3 regions of the Weizmannia sp. WK01 genome follow, and region 1 is predicted to be linked to each of the others. Evidence: predicted binding sites of a transcription regulator. Region 1 holds the regulator's gene; each other region holds the start of a gene.

Region 1 (6,185 bases):
GAGAATGAAAAGGTTATCGGTTATTGCGGCGTGTGGGTCATTGTCGATGAGGCGCATGTGACCAATCTTGCGGTGCTCCCGGAGTACCGAGGCCGGAAACTGGGAGAGACGCTGTTAAAAAATGTGATGGCTTACGCCGCATTGAACCATGCCAAAACGCTCAGCCTGGAGGTACGCGTCAGCAATATGATTGCGCGCTCCTTATACAGGAAGCTCGGATTTCGGGAAGGCGGCATCCGGAAAGGCTATTACACGGATAATTATGAAGACGCAATTGTGATGTGGGTGAATTTATAAATGGAAAAAGATTTGTTGGTATTAGGCATAGAAACGAGCTGCGATGAAACGGCTGCAGCTGTCATTAAAAACGGGACGGAAATTGTTTCCAATGTGGTCGCTTCTCAGATTGAAAGCCACAAACGGTTCGGCGGGGTGGTGCCAGAGCTTGCATCCCGCCACCATGTCGAGCAAATTACCATTGTCATTGAGGAAGCGATGCAGCAGGCAGACGCGGCTTTTAAAGACCTGGATGCGATCGCCGTGACAGAAGGGCCCGGGCTTGTGGGCGCGTTGCTTGTTGGCGTCAATGCCGCAAAGGCGCTCAGTTTCGCGCATCAGATTCCACTTGTCGGTGTCCATCATATTGCCGGCCATATTTATGCGAACCGGATCGGGCATGAAATGAAGTTTCCGCTGCTTGCGCTTGTCGTTTCAGGAGGTCATACGGAGCTTGTGCTGATGAAGGGCCATGCCGAGTTTGAAGTAATCGGCGAAACGAGAGATGATGCGGCAGGGGAAGCTTATGACAAAGTAGCACGAACGTTGAACCTTCCTTATCCGGGCGGTCCGCAGATTGACCGGCTTGCCCATGAAGGAAAGCCAAATGTTGATTTGCCGCGATCCTGGCTGGAAGGGACTTATGATTTCAGTTTCAGCGGGCTCAAATCAGCCGTCATTAACACCCTCCATAATGCCGCGCAGCGCGGGGAAAGCATCCGGCCTGAAGATATGGCCGCAAGCTTCCAGCAAAGTGTGATTGATGTATTGGTCGGTAAAACCGTGGAGGCGGTAAAAGCGTTTGGCGTCAAAGAAGTGCTGGTCGCCGGCGGTGTTGCCGCGAACAAAGGATTGCGCGCTGCCCTTTCAGAAGCATTCCGGGATCTCCCTGAAGTGGCGTTGCGCATCCCGCCGATCCAGTTATGCACAGACAATGCGGCGATGATTGCCGCATGCGGGACGGTGCTTTTTGAAAAGGGAAAAAGAAGCTCCCTTGACTTAAATGCTTATCCCGGGCTGGACATTGAAAACTTTTAAACAGGGTTGTGAAAAACCGGTGTATGGGAATCGTCCATACACCGGTTTTTTTTGGAGATATGCAGGGGAATTGTGCGCAATCTGTGGAAAAGTTGTTGATAAATGATTGGACTTGTGTAAAACTTTTAAAATTTTTTCCGGACAGGCTGTGGGTATTGTGGATAAATCTGTTGATAATTGTGGATTTTGTGGAAAAACGTTTTGGAAAGCAAGAAATCAATATACCGCCTGTGCATAAATCTGTGCATGGCGCGAGATGCCAAAATAAAAACCTGTGCAGAAAATTTCCACACAGGTCCAAACATTACTCCGCCAGTTCTGCCCATTCTTCCATCAGCGCGTCCAGCTCCAATTTCCGTTGCTCCAGTTCTTCTGTCAGCTCGCGGATTTTAATATGGTCCTGAAAGATTTCCGGGTCGGCCATTTTTTCTTCCCGGTCATGAATTTCTGTTTCCAACGTTTCAATTCTTGTTTCAATTTCTTCAATCCTCCGCTTTTTTTGCCGCTCGCGTTTTTTTGCTTCTTTATCCTGCCGGTAGTTGTTTTTCGCCGGCTGTTCCGCTTTAACCTTTTCTTGTTTCGTGTTTTCCAGGCGTGCAATTTCCAGCATTTCTTCTTTTTTTTGCACATAATAATCATAGTCGCCGAGAAATTCACGGGTTCCCTCCGGCGAGAGCTCCACCACTTTTGTGGCAATCCGGTTAATGAAATAGCGGTCGTGGGAAATGAACAAAATCGTTCCCGGGTAATCGATGAGCGCATTTTCCAGTACTTCTTTACTGTCCAAATCAAGGTGGTTTGTCGGTTCATCTAAAATTAGAAAGTTCGCCTTTTCCAGCATCAATTTGGCGAGGGCAAGCCGGGCTTTTTCGCCGCCGCTTAAGGATGAGACGGTTTTTAAAACGTCATCGCCGGAAAAAAGAAAATTCCCGAGTGCCGTGCGGATTTCTTTTTCTGTTTTCAGCGGGTATGCATCCCATAATTCCCGGAGGACCGTTTTATTGGAAGATAAGTCGGCCAGTTCTTGATCGTAATAGCCGGTCATAACGTTGGAGCCATATTCGATCGTGCCGGATATCAGCGGGATTCTCCGGATAATCGATTTCAAAAGCGTTGACTTGCCGATGCCGTTCGGGCCGACAAGGGCAACACTGTCTTGTTTTTTGACTGAAAGATGGATGTTTTTGGCAACCGGCTCCCCGTCGTAGCCGATGGCAGCATCCCGGACATGAAGGACTTCGTTCCCGCTTTGTTTGGCAATTTCAAACGAAAACCGGGCAGATTTTTCATCGCCAAGCGGCTTGTCCATCAATTCCATTTTTTCCAGTTGTTTCCTCCTACTTTGCGCCCGCTTTGTCGTGGTGGCACGGGCAATGTTTTTTTGGATGAATGCCTGCAATTTCGCAACTTCTTCCTGCTGCTTTTCATATTGTTTGACCTCTCGCTCGTACTGGGCGGCCTTTTGTTCCAGATACCGGCTGTAGTTGCCGTGGTATTTTTTAATGGAATGCCTTGAAATTTCATAGACCTGGTTGACGACTTTATCCAGAAAATAACGGTCATGGGACACGATCAGAATGGCGCCTTCATAGCCTTGTAAATATTGCTCCAGCCAGGTGAGCGTTTCGATATCGAGATGGTTTGTCGGCTCATCCAAAATGAGGATGTCCGGCTTTGTGAGCAGCAATTTCGCCAATGCAAGGCGTGTTTTTTGCCCGCCGCTTAATGTCCGGATCGGGGTGTTGTAGTCGTACTGGTCAAAACGGAAGCCATGCAGAACGGACCGGATATCCGCTTCGATCTGATATCCGCCTTCATCTTTAAAACGTGTCTGCAAAGTATCATAAGCATGCAGCACTTTTTCATACTCCGCCGGGCGGTTATAAATCTTAGGGTCGGCCATTTTTTGTTCGTATTCGCGAAGCTGTTTTTCCATATCCAGCAAATTTTTAAAAACCGACATCATTTCGTCCCAAATGGACAGATCCGATTCGAGTCCGGTATTTTGGGCGAGATAACCGATTTCGACACCATTCGGCATAATGATGGAACCTTCATCATAAGAAAGCTGGCCGGCGATGATTTTCAGGAGGGTCGATTTGCCGGCCCCGTTTCTCCCGACCAAGGCAATCCGGTCTTTTGTTTGAATTTCTAATTTTATATCCGATAAAATAAGTTCAGCGCCATAATATTTTGTGACTTGTTGAACTTGCAGCAACATCATCTTTATGTTCACCTCTATACCATTGTAAGTGTACAGGAAGGCGAACTGCAACTCAACCGGCGTGATCGGAATTTGTCAAAAAACTTTTCACATAAATTCGTAAAAACCCATGAAAAAAATGCTTACTTGTGATATATTTAACATAGTTGGAGAGAGAAAAAGACGCATGCAGGCATTTTTTTAAAACATATTTTTTCTTTGCTCAGATAGGAGTAATATTATAATGAAGAATGGCAGCGCTGCCATTCTGGAATGGACGCACGATTGGAACCAACAGCACAAAAAACTTAAGCTTTCAACTTGGGGGATTTCACATGAAGGATGAATCAGTAAAAATACCGCAAGCCACTGCAAAACGGCTTCCATTATATTACCGGTACCTGAGAAATTTATATACACTTGGCAAGCAAAGGGTATCCTCGGCGGAACTGAGTGAAGCGGTGAAAGTCGACTCCGCTACGATACGCAGGGATTTTTCCTACTTCGGGGCACTTGGAAAAAAAGGTTATGGTTATAATGTAAAATATTTATTGTCTTTTTTCGGCAAGACGCTGAACCAGGATGAGATCACAGATGTAGCGCTGGTTGGCGTTGGGAACCTCGGTACAGCCCTTTTGAATTACAATTTTTCGAAGAATAACAGCGCACGGATTGTGATGGCATTTGACAATGACCCCGGGAAGGTGGGGAGCCATGTTGGCAATGTGCCTGTTTACAGCATGGACGAATTAAGAGAACGGCTTTGCGCGGAAGATGTGACGGTTGTGATTTTGACGGTCCCCGCTTCCAGTGCCCAGGCAGTGACAGACGAGCTTGCCAGTACAAATGTAAAAGGCGTTTTAAACTTTACACCTGCCCGGCTGAACGTGCCGCCGGATATCCGCGTCCATCATATTGACCTGGCCGTGGAACTGCAGGCACTGATCTACTTTTTAAAACATTATTCAAATGATGAAGAAAATTTGAAAGAAACAAAAGAGCCGGTTGCGAAGCCATAGCCAAAAAGCTTTTTTTCCGTTATCATAGTGGGTACAGGGGGTGGCCCGATTGAAAACGGAATGCAGGCGCAAATGGCAATGGCCGGATTTGGCTGTGGCGTGCAAAGGGAAAAGGGCGGATTCAACGCCGGCACTTAAAGGGGAACGGCGATGAATACGAAAAAAATGCCGGTTACCGGACACATCCAGGAATTGAGAAAGCGGTTAATTACCGTTCTCATTTTCTTTCTGTTTGCCCTGGTTGTTGGCTTTTTTACCGCAAAACCTGTTATACGTTATTTGCAGCATGCCAAAAATGCCGGCATGTTCACGATGAATGCCTTCAGGGTAACCGATCCTATTAAGGTTTTTATGGAAGTTTCGGTTGTGATCGCATGCCTATTGACCCTGCCGGTGATTTTGTACCAGCTTTGGGCGTTTATAAGCCCGGGGCTGTATGAGAAAGAAAAGAAACTGACATTAAGTTACATTCCTGTTTCCATCTTGCTTTTTATAGCCGGCGTTTCTTTTTCCTATTTCGTGCTTTGTCCGCTGATGGTGAAGTTTATGATGGGCTTGTCAAATGAAATGGGCATTCGTGCGGTGATCGGGATCCGGGAGTATATTCAGTTTCTGCTAGAGATCACGCTTCCGTTTGGCTTTGTGTTCCAAATGCCGGTCGTGGTCCTGTTTCTGACCCGGCTTGGCATCATTACGCCGAGACTGTTGAAAAAGGTAAGAAAATATGCGTATCTTGCTTTGATTGCAGCTGCCGGCATCATCACCCCGCCGGACGTGTTTTCGCAGCTGATTACCTTTGTTCCACTCGTTTTGCTGTATGAAGCAAGCACACTGATTTCGAAAATGGCGTACCGCAATGCCAAAAAAGCGGCAAAAGAAATGCCAATGGATGAACAGACGATTGCTTCTGAATAAGAAAGCCGTTTTCCGGACGGAGCCGGAAAACGGCTTTTATTTTTTCACTGAGTTTTTCAGCTTGAAATGGAGAAAGATCAGCCTGATGCCGGAACCCAGATCCAATGTTGCAATCAACAGCAGTAAATAAGAAAAAAAGCCCCAGCCGCCCACTTGTACCTGCTGAATGGCAAAATAAGTGAACAAAGCCCCGAGCAGGCAGTTTACAATCCCTGAAAAAAGTGGTCTCATTATAGAAGTCCTCCAATTGAGCTGTAAATTTCATGTACGGATGTCTGCAGAACGGACGGGTGCAAAAGCAGCCTCACGACCACAATCGTGTTCATGGAAACATGCGCAAACATGGAAACGGTGATCCGGTTTGTTTTCTCGTATAAATAAGCGAGCGTCAGCCCTAAAAGGGAATATAAAAACAAGTGGCTCGGTTCGGTATGCGCGAGTCCGAAAATAACCGAGCTGACAATACCGGATAAAAGGAATGAAAAGCGCCTGCGCAGCGTGCCGAAAATGATTTTCCGAAAAACGATTTCCTCGAGAATCGGCCCTGCGATCGAGCTGATGAGGATGACGAGCGGAAATCTTTCAATCAGCGCCATGATTTGCTGCGTATTGTTGGAGGCAGCCGGGGCACCGAATAATGATTCAATGATCGCGGCTGCAGTCTGGGCAAAGAAACAAAGAAAGACGCCGCCTATTGCCCATATGGCGGATGGCGCGGCCGGAAGCGGTTCAGT
Region 2 (6,185 bases), 1.6 Mb from region 1:
TCAGACATTTAACCCAGCCCCTTTCTGTTTAAAGGCACCCAATGATCGCGGTGAATGACTTCTTCTGCTGCCCGCCCGCTAGGCCTCATAAGCACGCGCAACAGCTCTTCTGCACCGTAAAGCACTTCCCCTTTTCCAAGCAGCCCTTTTGCGCCGTAGACGTCCACGACATCGCCTTTTTGGAATGTGCCGGAAATTTTTTTAATGCCTGCCGGAAGCAGGCTACTCCCTTTTTGCAGCAAAGCCTGTTCCGCGCCGCGGTCAATGTATATTTTTCCGGCACTTTCCGAAAACAGCGCGATCCATTGTTTCCGGCTCTTTACAGCCGGGCGGGCGGCTCCGATATACGTGCCGTCCCCTTTTCCTTCGAGTATCCTGACGAGTTTATCGCACCCTTTTCCTTTTCCAATAAACACCCGGACGCCGAGGGAGACCGCTGTATTTGCGGCTTTTAACTTTGACAACATGCCGCCTGTTCCTGCTTTCGACCCGGCGCCTCCAGCCATTTTCATCATCTCGGGCGTAATATGATCGATAAAATCAATGCGCTGCGCACAACGGTCGTATTTTGGATTCGTGCTGTACAGCCCATTTACATCCGTTAAAATGATGAGACATCCGGCGTGGACAAGCCCGCTGACAAGCGCTGACAGCATATCATTATCGCCGAAAGTCAGTTCTGAGACCGACACGGAATCATTCTCATTGATAACCGGGATGACGCCGCGGCGCAAAAGCTCTGTTATCGTTGAATAAGCGTTATGGTACCGGTCTTTTGTGGAAAAATCTTTCCGGGTCAACAAAATTTGCGCCGGTATTAAGCCGTAAGCACCGAGCGCTTCCCTGTAACGCTGGATGAGCACACTCTGGCCGATAGCAGCAGCAGCCTGCTTCCCTTTTAACGTGACGGGCCGCGCCGGGTAACCGAGCAGCCGGAACCCGCACGCGACGGCGCCGGATGAAACGACGACCACCTCATGCCCGGCTTTGTGCAATGCGACAAGGGCGCCGATATGATCGGCAAACTTCTGTTCATCGATTTCACCGGCGTCATTTGTTAAAGAACTGCTTCCGATTTTTACGACGACTCTGTTTTTCTCCATGGCTTTTCTCTCCTTCTAAAAAAGGTGAAACAAAAAGGCCTTTCCGTCCCTGTAAAAAGGACGAAAAGGCCTTGCTTTTCGCGGTACCACCTTTTTTGGGCGACATTTGCGCCCCGCTCTTTTTTGATAACGCAAAACTTTGCGCCCGGTTTTCCGGGACTCGGAAGGCAGGTTCGGCAGGCCGCCTGCTGCTGCACCTTTCAGCCTGTGGGTGCCGCTCTCTTATGCAAGGGTGATCCGCCTACTATTCCTTCGTTCACGTTCAGTATTTTTAATTATCTTACAACAGCAGTCGCAGAAATGCAAGCAAAATATTTTGCTATGCATAACCCAGGCAGCCGGGACAGAAAATAAGCTTACATGCGGATTTCCCCCGAAAATGGAAAGCAAATTACTTTCTATACGGTGAAAATTTGATATACTAGTCATGTATGAGGTTTCATCACCTTTCTTTGTGAATCTTGGTACGTAATTATGGGAGGAAATTCACAATTAGGAGGGGGGAATCAGGGAACCCGTATATTTTTTTGCATCTACATATGTGTGGGAATTCCATCAGAAAAGGAGAAATAGAAGATGGCAGAAACTTCAGCTCAAAAAGGCAATCCTGAAGAAAAACCGGAAGTAACCCCGGAAACGGCAGTCGTACAGAAAGATTTGCTGGATCAATTATTGGATCCGGAAATCCAGCAATCTTTGACGGTGTTGGTTGAAAGCCTGCCGAAAATGGCCGAACTGGTCACCATGTTAAACAAAGCCTATGATTTTGCGCAATCCATTATGACAGATAAAGTGCTGGTCAATGATTTTAAAGGCGGATTTCTAGGCTTTCTGGATCCCGTTGCCGAAAAAGCAAAGGGGCTTGCCCAAACTGCGATTGAAGCAAAAGACCGTGCCGAGACGTCCACAGACACAATCGGATTGTTCGGCCTGTTGAGGTTGCTGAAAGATCCGCAAGCCCAGAAGCTGTTCCGTTTCCTGCAGTCTTATCTTGCAGTCGCGGAAGAACGCAGCAAACAGCAGTAAGGTGAATGAGAACTAATGAAAACGGGGGATCCATATGAGTAAAAAAATTGTCATTTTAGGGGCCGGTTATGGCGGCCTGTTATCTGCGTTATCAGCGCGTGAATATTTGTCAAAAGACGATGCAGCGATCACGGTCGTAAACCGTGTGCCGGACCATCAAATTATTACGGAATTGCACCGTCTGGCGGCGGGCGGCGTTTCTGAAAAACGGGTGTCGCTTCCGCTCAGAAAACTGTTTAAAGGTAAAGATGTCGACGTTCAGGTGGATGAAGTCACAAAAATCTCGCCTGATTCGAAAGAAGTATCGCTCGGAAGCGGCTTTAAGCTGAATTACGATGTGCTCGTTGTCGCACTCGGCAGCGAAACAGCTTTCTTCGGCATTCCGGGCCTTGAAGAAAACAGCTTTCTGTTAAAATCAGTGGACGATGCGAAACGCATTCATGCCCATATCGAGTCCTGCCTTGCGCAGTATGTCAAAACGAAAAACAAAGCGGATGCCACATTTGTTGTCGGCGGTGGCGGCCTGACCGGGATTGAACTGGTTGGCGAGCTGGCGGACAAGGTGCCGGCATGGTCGAAAAAATTTGCGATCGACCCTTCTGAAATCTCGCTTATTTGTGTCGAAGCGGCGCCTTCCATTTTGCCGAACTTCGCGCCAAATCTAATTGAGCGGGCAACGAAGAGCCTGGAAGCGCGTGGTGTGCAATTTTTGACAGGCATCCCTGTTACGAAATTCCAGGATAATGTCGTGGAATTAAAAGACGGCCAGAAAATCGAAACAAAAACGCTTGTCTGGACGGGCGGCGTGCAAGGAAACCGTGTCGTTGCAAATTCCGGGATTGAAGTAAACCGCGGGCGTGCAACCGTAAACGCCTATTTGCAATCCACTTCCCATCCGGATGTGTTTGTTGCAGGCGACAGCGCGGTTGTCTTCCCGTCAGAAGGCGCACGCCCTTATCCGCCAACAGCACAAATGTCGTGGCAAATGGGAGAATTGATTGGCTATAATCTTTCTGCTTATTTAAAAGGCGGGAAAATGCAGACGTTCCACCCGATCAATTCCGGTACGCTTGCAAGCCTCGGCAGAAAAGATGCCATTGCATTTATCGGGGAAAACCAAACGCAATTAAAAGGCTTCCCTGCTTCCGCTATGAAAGAAGCAAGCAATATTCGTTACCTGGCCCATATTAACGGGTTATTCTCACTTGTATATTAAGGAAAAAGGCGCATCCAAACGCGGATGCGCCTTTTTTAAGCCTCTTTTTCCCCGGCAAACCTAAGTTGCAGGCCGCGCTTTTTTTTCGTGCAAATTGGCCGCAACCGGCTCTATACCTGCACGAAAAAAAGCCCGGCATCACCGGGCAGCTTTACAAACCACTTTCGCTTCTTTTTTTCTTTTTGTCCATATATTCCAAATACGCCTCATCGTGGGTAAGCCATGCTTGGAACTGGCGCTTTACAAATTTTTCCGCTTCTTCAAAGGCAGAAAAAGAAGGAGACTGCTTTAAGCCTCTTGCTTCGATCGCCCAGCCTTTTTGAGGGTCTTTATAAATAAAGATTGGTTCCCCGCTGCGGTTTTGGTATAAACATCCCGCTTCCTGCCCTTTGATATTGGACTGGTTATGGGCAAAATCGCGTTTCAGCGGTTCTGTTTTAAACGTTTCGACGACAAACTGCCGGAACGCCTCTTCCGTCAGCACGGCCCCCGATGCTTTTTTGTGCCCGCCCCCGTCGTATTTTTTGGCAATTTCCGATACGTCAATATGGTCATGAATCGTCCTGAAACTGATCCGTTTCTTTCCGACCATGCAAATGGCGATATAATCGAGATGCGGGTATTCTTTTGCAACGGCATTCCCCAATTCGGAATGATGCGACTCGGCATGAATAACGCCTGCATAATAACCGTCAATCACAGCCTGGTAGACTTCCCGCTTTTTTCCATTTATATATCTTTCGATTTTTTTCTCTTCCAGATCAAGTATTTTTTCTTCCAAATCATCAAATGAAAACGTTTCACTGCCGCTAAGTTTATGTAGCAAAATCTCTTCAAACTCTTCGATCGGATACAGATAGAAAAGATCATTTAATTTTTTGGCCTGCATATTCCCGTTGCGTTCCCATTCCCATGTATCCATTTGCCGGACAAGTTCGACAAACGCGTCAACAGCACCTGTCGGGTTGATTTTTCCTTCCGCTTGCAGATACCGATAAAACAAAGAAGTGGCGCTTGCCTGTTTGCCGTCTTCCTCCACCTGGACAGAAGCCCATTCATGCTCATTTAAGTGAAGCGCGCTTTTATGGTGGTCAATCAGTTTCACTTTTCCGCCCTGTGCGGCATAGGCATCAAGGAGCTCCGCATTTTTTTCGTTGACCGATAAATCGGTAATCCACAGTATGTCTTCTTTATGTTCCTTTTTCAAAAAAGCTTCAACCTGGGGATTTAAACCGGACACAGAATTATACTGGATTTCAATGTCTTTTCCGAATGCAAGCCTGGCAAGAATCCCACAGCCAAGCCCGTCCAGGTCATTATGGGTTAATAAACGATACATCAATCTTCCTCCGAAATTAAAATTTCTGTATGGTCTCCCATACGGATGTTTTTCACAAAATAATATTCTTTGCCTCCGCCCGGTTCTTGGTATATACCTTGCTGCCGTCCCCGATGACAACAAGATCGCAAATGCCGAGAAAAAGCCCGTGTTCAACAACACCTGTGTAACCATCAAGCCAGGCTCCAAACGCGCCGATATCAGGCGATTTGAGCTTTATATCCACGATATAGTGGCCGCCGTCTGTTACATACGGCCGGCCTTCTTTCATCCGGAGGACAGGGTTTAATCCTTCCCGCTCAAACGTTTTCATCAAATGCTTGTATCCGAACGGGACCACTTCCACCGGCAGCGGAAAAGCGCCAAGTTGTTGAACCATTTTCCGGGAATCCACCACCCAGATATTTCTTTTTGATGCCTTTGCCACCAGCTTTTCAAACAACAACGCCCCGCCGCCGCCTTTAATGCCATTTAAGGAAGGGTCCACTTCATCGGCCCCGTCAATGGTCACATCCATTTGTGCCGTGTCGTTCAAGTCTGCTATCGGAATGCCGCATTCGCGCGCAAGTTTTTCTGTCGCACGCGAGGTGGGCACACCGGTGATGTGCAGGCCGCTTTGCACCCGTTCCCCTAATTTTTTTATCGTGTAATAAACAGTTGAGCCGGTCCCAAGCCCGACAATCATTCCATCTTCTACGAGTTCCGCTGCTTTCTCCCCGGCCATCTTTTTCCCGTCCATACCTCTGCACCTGCCTTTACTTTGATTTTATAACAGTCTTAAAGAATTATAAAGGAAAGCGCAAACAGCCATGAAATGAAAATAAAAAAATCGCTCTGCCTTTCAAGGTTTAAACGCAACACGCACACACACGGGCCATTTTTGGATAATATAACCGGACATGCCGGGCCTTATACAAGCATACATTCACGGGCGGCCGCTTTTTGCGCTTTTTCGGGCAATCCAACAACTTTGAAGCTCGTTTTCCGTCAGGCTTTTTGTTCACCGGATCACAATGGCCTGGCTGCCCATCTGCTTCCACGCTTTCTCAAATGCTTCACGGCCAAGCTGCTTATTTTTTGTTCCATACGGGTCATTCACATAAATATGGCCTGGATCGTACCCTGTAATGACAACACTGTGTTCGCTGTATGTGATGTTAATACTTCCCTGGGGCGTGTCCCATGTTTTGAAATCAGAAACCGGCTGAAACCGGGCTGTCGTAATCACCCAGACAGCATGCCCTTCCTCAACATTTTCCAGGATTTTTGAAAAAGGCTGTCCCGTTAAATCCGCCGCTCTTTTGCCGGCATATTTTTTGGCCAGTTCAAAAACAGGGCCGTGGTACACGCCATACCCGGGACCATCCTCCATGTTCCCGACAAAACCTGCGTTCGGATTGCCGTGCTGCCCGTTTTTATAGGTAAACGGCACATACTTGATTTCTTCCGCCAATTGATTCTTGGTCACATGAAAACCGTTATCGACAAGCAGCATCGCGAG
Region 3 (6,185 bases), 1.1 Mb from region 1:
TTGGCGAATCTTCGAAGACGAGGCATTGTTCCGGTTCCACGCCGAGACAGCCAGCCGCTTTCAAATACAAAGCAGGGTCCGGTTTGACTTTTTCCACGTCATCGGAAGATTTGATGCAGTCAAAATACGCAAGCAGGCCAAGCTGGCGCAAATAGCGGTGCAGCCATTTCCTGTCAGAGCTTGAAGCCAGCCCGACTTTAAGCCCGAGCTGCCTGGCCGACTTTAAATAGTCTTCCACGCCTTCGCGGGCCGCACCTTTTTCGAGCCGTTTTAAAAACATTTCCTCCAGCTTGTGATCCAGTTTTTCTGTATCAAGCGGCTTTTTGATCTGCTCTTCAAGATATTTAAACGGTTTAAAACCAGAATGCGTGCCAATCCCCTTTCCCCACAGCTCAAGCGGCATCTCGCAATCGTAGCCGCGAAAAATTTCACACAGCACATCATAATGTTCCGATTCCGTATCCATAATTAGCCCGTCGAAATCGAAAATGACAGCTTTTATCATCCGTAAAACCCCTTTCTGTTTCCCTTAACATTATACGTTAAAAACACTTTTCCTCCCAGAATGGTTTTGAAATCTTTTCCAAAATATTAAATTCCTTATTCCTTCACAAAGTTGTAAATTATTTCTGGATAATACCAGTATTTGACAAATCTATGAAAAATATATGAACTTTTTATGAAATTTTTATGAAACATGGTACTATAAGGGGAAATGACAATACAATCTATATTATTTTATTGTAAAATAGGTTAGCACCATAATAAAGGTGAAAAAATAAAAGTACCACCTTTTTTTCATTTGCTTTTATTTGTACACTATTTTACCAAACCGGAAGGAGAGAAAAAATGTGTTGAGGAAACTACCTTGGAAATTGGTGCTGCTTTTGTCCCTCACATCGCTCTTTTTGCTCGGCGGATGTGACACCAAAATTGCAGTGCTCGACCCACAAGGTCCAATGGCGCGGGAACAATATCATTTGATTGTTTACTCATCCATCTTGATGGCCTTTGTATTCGTCGTTGTCCTTGGGTTGTATCTTTATATGGTGATCAAATACAGGGCGTCGCGTCTGCCGGCTGATTATAAACCGCCGCAAATCCACGGCCATAAAGTACTGGAAACGGTATGGACCGCCATCCCGGTGCTGTTGATTATTGCCATTGCCATTCCAACCGTTAAAGCAAACTATTCGGTGGAAGAAACACCAAAATCGATGAAAAACGAAAAGCCTTTAACAGTTTATGTCACGTCATCGGAATGGAAATGGATTTTCAGTTATCCGGAACAGGGAATTGAAACGGTTAACTATGTAAACATTCCGGCTGGGCGGCCAATCAATTTTGAATTGACCTCATCTGGTACGATGGCTTCTTTCTGGATTCCTGAACTTGGCGGACAGAAATACACGATGCCGAACATGACGATGAGACTGATTCTGGCTGCAGATCACCCTGGCGAATATACAGGAAGAAACGCAAACTTCAACGGGGAAGGCTTTGCAAAGATGGACTTCGATGTGTTGGCCCAAACGCCGAAAGATTTTAATGCGTGGGTGAAGGAAGTCAAAAGCAGAGCGCCTCAAATGAAAAAATCGGATTATGAAAAACTGATTAAAAAAGAAGGCCTCGTAGGAAGACAGACTTACACCGGGACCCATCTAAAATGGGATAAACCGGATGAACAAAAAAGCTATTATGAAGAATCGGAAAAAGGTGAGAAACAAAATCACCACCATCACCACGATATGTCCGGTATGGATATGAGCGGAAAATAATCATTGGAATAGGAGGAAAACAGTGTGAAACTTAGTGATTTTTTCGTCACCGGTGAACCGGCCATATATGCCGCCGAAGTTGGTATGGCACTTGGCGCGGCCGCTGTGATCTTTTCTCTAACCTATTTCAAGAAATGGAAATGGTTATGGAAAGAATGGCTGACAACCGTTGACCATAAAAAAATCGGGATTATGTACATTATCGTTGCGGTTTTAATGTTATTCCGCGGCGGTGTCGATGCTTTAATGATGAGAACACAGCTTGCACTGCCGAACCAGCATCTGCTTGATGCAAACCATTACGACGGGATCTTTACGACCCACGGGGTTGTCATGATCTTATTTATGGCGATGCCGTTTTTGTTCGGCCTGATTAACGTTGCTGTTCCGCTTCAAATCGGGGCACGCGATGTTGCCTTCCCGCTTTTGAACGCATTCAGCTTCTGGGCAATGGTTGCAGGGATGTGCCTCTTTAACATTTCATTCATTATCGGGGGCTCCCCTACTGCCGGCTGGACGAACTACTTCCCGCTTGCAGGAACGGAATTTACAAAAGGTGTCGGAAACAACTACTATGCATTGGGTCTGCAGCTTTCCGGGATCGGGACACTGGCTACGGCCGTGAACTTCATTGTCACGATTTTGAAAATGCGGGCGCCAGGCATGACATTAATGAAAATGCCGATGTTCGTATGGTCTACTTTGATTACTTTTATCATCGTGCTTTTTGCTTTCCCTGTTTTGACAGTGGCTTTGGCAGAAGTAACGTTTGACCGTACTTTTGGTGCGCACTTCTTTACCATGGGTTCAGGCGGCAGCCCGATGTTATGGGCAAACTTGTTCTGGATCTGGGGCCACCCGGAAGTGTACATTGTGTTGCTGCCATCTCTTGGGATTTACGCGGACATTATCGCTACATTCTCGGGTAAACGATTGTTTGGATATGCCTCCATGGTCGTTGCGATGGCTGGTATCGCATTCTTCAGTTATTTCACATGGGTTCACCACTTCTTTACAATGGGGAACACAGCAGTCGTAAACTCGTTCTTCTCGATCTCAACGATGATTATCGCGATACCAACGGGTGTCAAATTATTTAACGAAATCTTTACATTGCATAAAGGGAAAATTAGAACAACAACGCCTATGCTATGGTCGCTTGCCTTTATCCCGACATTTTTGATCGGCGGGGTTACGGGTGTTATGCTTTCCATGGCAGCAGCAGACTATCAATATCACAATTCATATTTCCTGATTGCCCACTTCCACTATACATTGATTCCGGCAGTCGCCTATGCATGTTTCGCAGGGCTCCACTACTGGTATCCGAAAATGTTCGGCTATATGCTGAATGAAAAACTGGGCAAAATTACGTTCTGGTTGTGGATGGTCGGCTTTAACCTTTGCTTCCTGCCGCAATTCTTTGTCGGCCTCGACGGAATGGCGCGCCGGATGTACACTTATGAAGCAGGACTTGGCTGGACAGGTTGGAACTTCGCCTCTACAGTAGGTGCCTATATCATGGGGATTGGGTTCCTCGTCCTGGCTTGGAACATTGTTTACAGCATTAAACATGGCGTTCGCGACACGACCGGTGATCCTTGGGATGGCCGCACATTAGATTGGGCAACCCCTACACCGGTTCCGGAATATAACTTTGCGAAACAGCCGGTTGTCTCTACACTTGATGCGTTCGCAGAATACAAAGAAAACGGCACACCGATTTACCGGGATGAAGAGTACAAACCGATCCATATGCCAAATAACTCGGCAATGCCATTTTTCTCCGCTGTATCGATGGGCCTTGCAGGTTTCGGCCTTGTCTGGTCCTGGTGGTGGCTCGCCATTCTCGGCGGTTTGATGATGCTCGGCTGCCTTGCGTGGAGATCGTTTGACCCGGATAAAGGGCACTATATCAGTGTAGAAGAAATCATTCGCACAGAAAATACAAGAGCAGGAGGTGTAAAACGATGAGCGACGAACATTTGGATACATCATTGCCCCTCGAATACCAGCGCAATCAGGACCGTTTAACCATTTTCGGTTTCTGGGTTTTCCTGGCGGCTGAAATCACTTTGTTTGCAACGCTGTTTGCAACGTATTTTACACTCCAGCACCAAACAGCAGGCGGGCCTGTTCAGCAGGACATCTTTGAGCTCAAAGGTGTCCTGATTGAAACCTTTGTCCTTTTGACAAGCAGTTTTACATGCGGAATTGCCGTCTTCAATATGCGCAACCGGAATAAAGGCGCGATGCTCGGCTGGTTTATCGTTACCCTTCTTCTCGGTTTAACTTTCGTCGGCTTTGAAATCAATGAATTTGTCACGTACGTTCATGATGGGGCAACACTGCCGACAAGCGCATTCCTTTCCGCATTCTATGTATTGCTCGGAACGCACGGATGCCACGTTTCCCTCGGGATTTTATGGGGAATATCGATTATTATACAACTGATCCGCCGCGGTTTAACGCCGATGACGGCACGCAAATTTTTCGTTGTAAGTATTTACTGGCACTTCCTTGATGTTGTCTGGATCTTTATCTTCACTTTCGTTTATTTAGGAGGGTTGATGAAATAATGGAGCATCATTCAAAATATCCGATCGGCCATGTCATCGGTTTTCTGCTTTCAATCGTATTGACCCTTGTGGCACTGTATGTTGCTTTGTATACCAACCTTTCTAAAACGGCGACCATCTGGACAATCGGATTGTTTGCCTTCCTCCAGGCTGGCGTGCAATTATTTATGTTCATGCACGTCAAAGAAGGCGAAAACGGAAAGATCAATGTCAGCAATATGATCTACAGCATCATCATTGCGATCGTCGTTGTTTACGGAACCATCTGGGTTATGCACTTTTAACCAAAAAAACCTGCATCCTTTTAGCGGATGCAGGTTTTTTTATGGCTTGTCCGGACAGACGCATTTGCAAATACGGCCAAATCGGCGATTCTTCCCGAGGGCCGGTTTATGGCTTGAACGCATCAACCGGTATCAACCCGGACCGGATGGATGCCTTTTGGCGCTGGTTATGCCGCACTTATTGCGCTGTATAACCGCCGTCCACGAGCAGGGCAATGCCGGTTACAAATTGATTTTCACTGAGGAATACGATGGCATGGGCGATTTCATCCGCACGCCCGAGCCGGCCGATCGGATGCCTTGCGACAAGGCCGTCATAAAAATCGCCGAGTGCTTCCTTATTCACCATGCCGGTTTCAACATACCCCGGGTTCACCGCATTCACGCGAATGCCTTTTGATGCATATTCAAGGGCCAGCGACTTTGTCATCAGGTTGACGGCACCTTTGCTTGCATTGTAGGCAAAAGCACCCGGTTCGCCGACGTACCCTAAAATAGAGGATGTATTGACAATACAGCCACCGCCTGTTTTCAACATTTCACGGATGGCATATTTCGAACCGAAAAATACACCGTTTTGATTGACGGAAATAACCTTTTGATAGTCTTCAAAGCTCAGTTCATGGGTTGTAGCCATGACGCCAATGCCGGCATTATTCACCATAATATCCACTCTGCCGTACCGGTTGACGGTTTCTGCGATAAGATCGGCGACGGACTGTTCATCAGATGCATCGGCACGAATAAAGCATACATCCGCTCCTTTTTCTTTAAGTTCCTTTTCAACCGCTTTGCCGCTTTCTTCGTTGTAATCGGAAATGACCACTTTCGCCCCTTTTTCCGTAAAAGCTTTTGCGGTTGCAAGCCCGATCCCGGAAGCGCCGCCTGTGACAATTGCAATTTTATTTTCTAAGCTGGCCATTATGATTCCCTCCCATTGTGAGTATGTACACATTTTCACTATACCGCTAAAAAGTAAGCGCTGTCAATTTTTATATCTATTTTTTGCGAAAAACAGTTTGCCTGGCTGGAATCGTTCTTCAGCCGTTCACTCCCGGTTTTCCAGCGAAAATCCCGGTAAGCAAAAAGCGGCTGCCCGGCACGCAACAAGCATTCCGGGCAGCCGCCTCCTTATTCTGCCACTTTTTCTTTTCTTTCTTTGCTCCGTTTTTCGAGAATCATCTGTTTGAAGTTTTTCTGTTTGTCTTTTGGCCATGATTTGAATTCTTTCAGGAACTTTTCGTAATTTGGCAGGACATCATCGATCGCGCCGTATTGCTTAATTTCCCCTGCTTCCAGCCACATCGCTTTCTCGCAAAATTTCTTTACCTGGCCCATCGAGTGGCTGATGAAAAAGATCGTTTTGCCCGCATCCTTGAATTCATTCATCTTCTCAAAACATTTATCGGCAAATGTCTGGTCGCCGACTGATAACGCCTCGTCAATGACAAGAATATCAGGGTCAACGTTGACCGAGATGGCAAATCCGAGCCGTGACTTCATCCCGCTTGAATATTTTTTAACAGGCTGATCAATGAACTGCC

What was found. Region 1 encodes Rex, which represses fermentation and respiration genes when NADH is low (regulators of the CRP and FNR family bind a similar motif). Its sites were predicted from a motif close to TTGTGAAATATTTCACAA; they were not measured.
Region 2: a site for Rex is predicted at 1,578-1,595, ahead of OF158_RS08535 (helical membrane plugin domain-containing protein). Genes of this name have one in related genera too.
Region 3: a site for Rex is predicted at 570-587, ahead of qoxA (cytochrome aa3 quinol oxidase subunit II). Genes of this name have one in related genera too.

The regions. Positions count from the first base shown of each region.
Region 1 covers NZ_CP109616.1:3,415,814-3,421,998, reverse strand. Annotated here, with positions in the region: gene rimI (ribosomal protein S18-alanine N-acetyltransferase) at 1-297, shown strand, start outside; gene tsaD (tRNA (adenosine(37)-N6)-threonylcarbamoyltransferase complex transferase subunit TsaD) at 298-1,314, shown strand; gene OF158_RS16215 (ABC-F family ATP-binding cassette domain-containing protein) at 1,619-3,538, opposite strand; gene OF158_RS16210 (redox-sensing transcriptional repressor Rex) at 3,853-4,536, shown strand; gene tatC (twin-arginine translocase subunit TatC) at 4,687-5,451, shown strand; gene OF158_RS16200 (YdiK family protein) at 5,488-5,682, opposite strand; gene OF158_RS16195 (CPBP family intramembrane glutamic endopeptidase) at 5,682-6,185, opposite strand, start outside.
Region 2 covers NZ_CP109616.1:1,835,724-1,841,908, forward strand. Annotated here, with positions in the region: gene OF158_RS08525 (glutamate-5-semialdehyde dehydrogenase) at 1-8, opposite strand, end outside; gene proB (glutamate 5-kinase) at 9-1,103, opposite strand; gene OF158_RS08535 (helical membrane plugin domain-containing protein) at 1,680-2,129, shown strand; gene OF158_RS08540 (NAD(P)/FAD-dependent oxidoreductase) at 2,164-3,345, shown strand; gene OF158_RS08545 (DHH family phosphoesterase) at 3,497-4,684, opposite strand; gene rpiA (ribose-5-phosphate isomerase RpiA) at 4,737-5,423, opposite strand; gene OF158_RS08555 (C39 family peptidase) at 5,685-6,185, opposite strand, start outside.
Region 3 covers NZ_CP109616.1:786,995-793,179, reverse strand. Annotated here, with positions in the region: gene OF158_RS03645 (HAD family hydrolase) at 1-505, opposite strand, end outside; gene qoxA (cytochrome aa3 quinol oxidase subunit II) at 852-1,778, shown strand; gene qoxB (cytochrome aa3 quinol oxidase subunit I) at 1,803-3,752, shown strand; gene qoxC (cytochrome aa3 quinol oxidase subunit III) at 3,749-4,357, shown strand; gene qoxD (cytochrome aa3 quinol oxidase subunit IV) at 4,357-4,641, shown strand; gene OF158_RS03620 (SDR family NAD(P)-dependent oxidoreductase) at 4,820-5,563, opposite strand; gene tagH (teichoic acids export ABC transporter ATP-binding subunit TagH) at 5,773-6,185, opposite strand, start outside.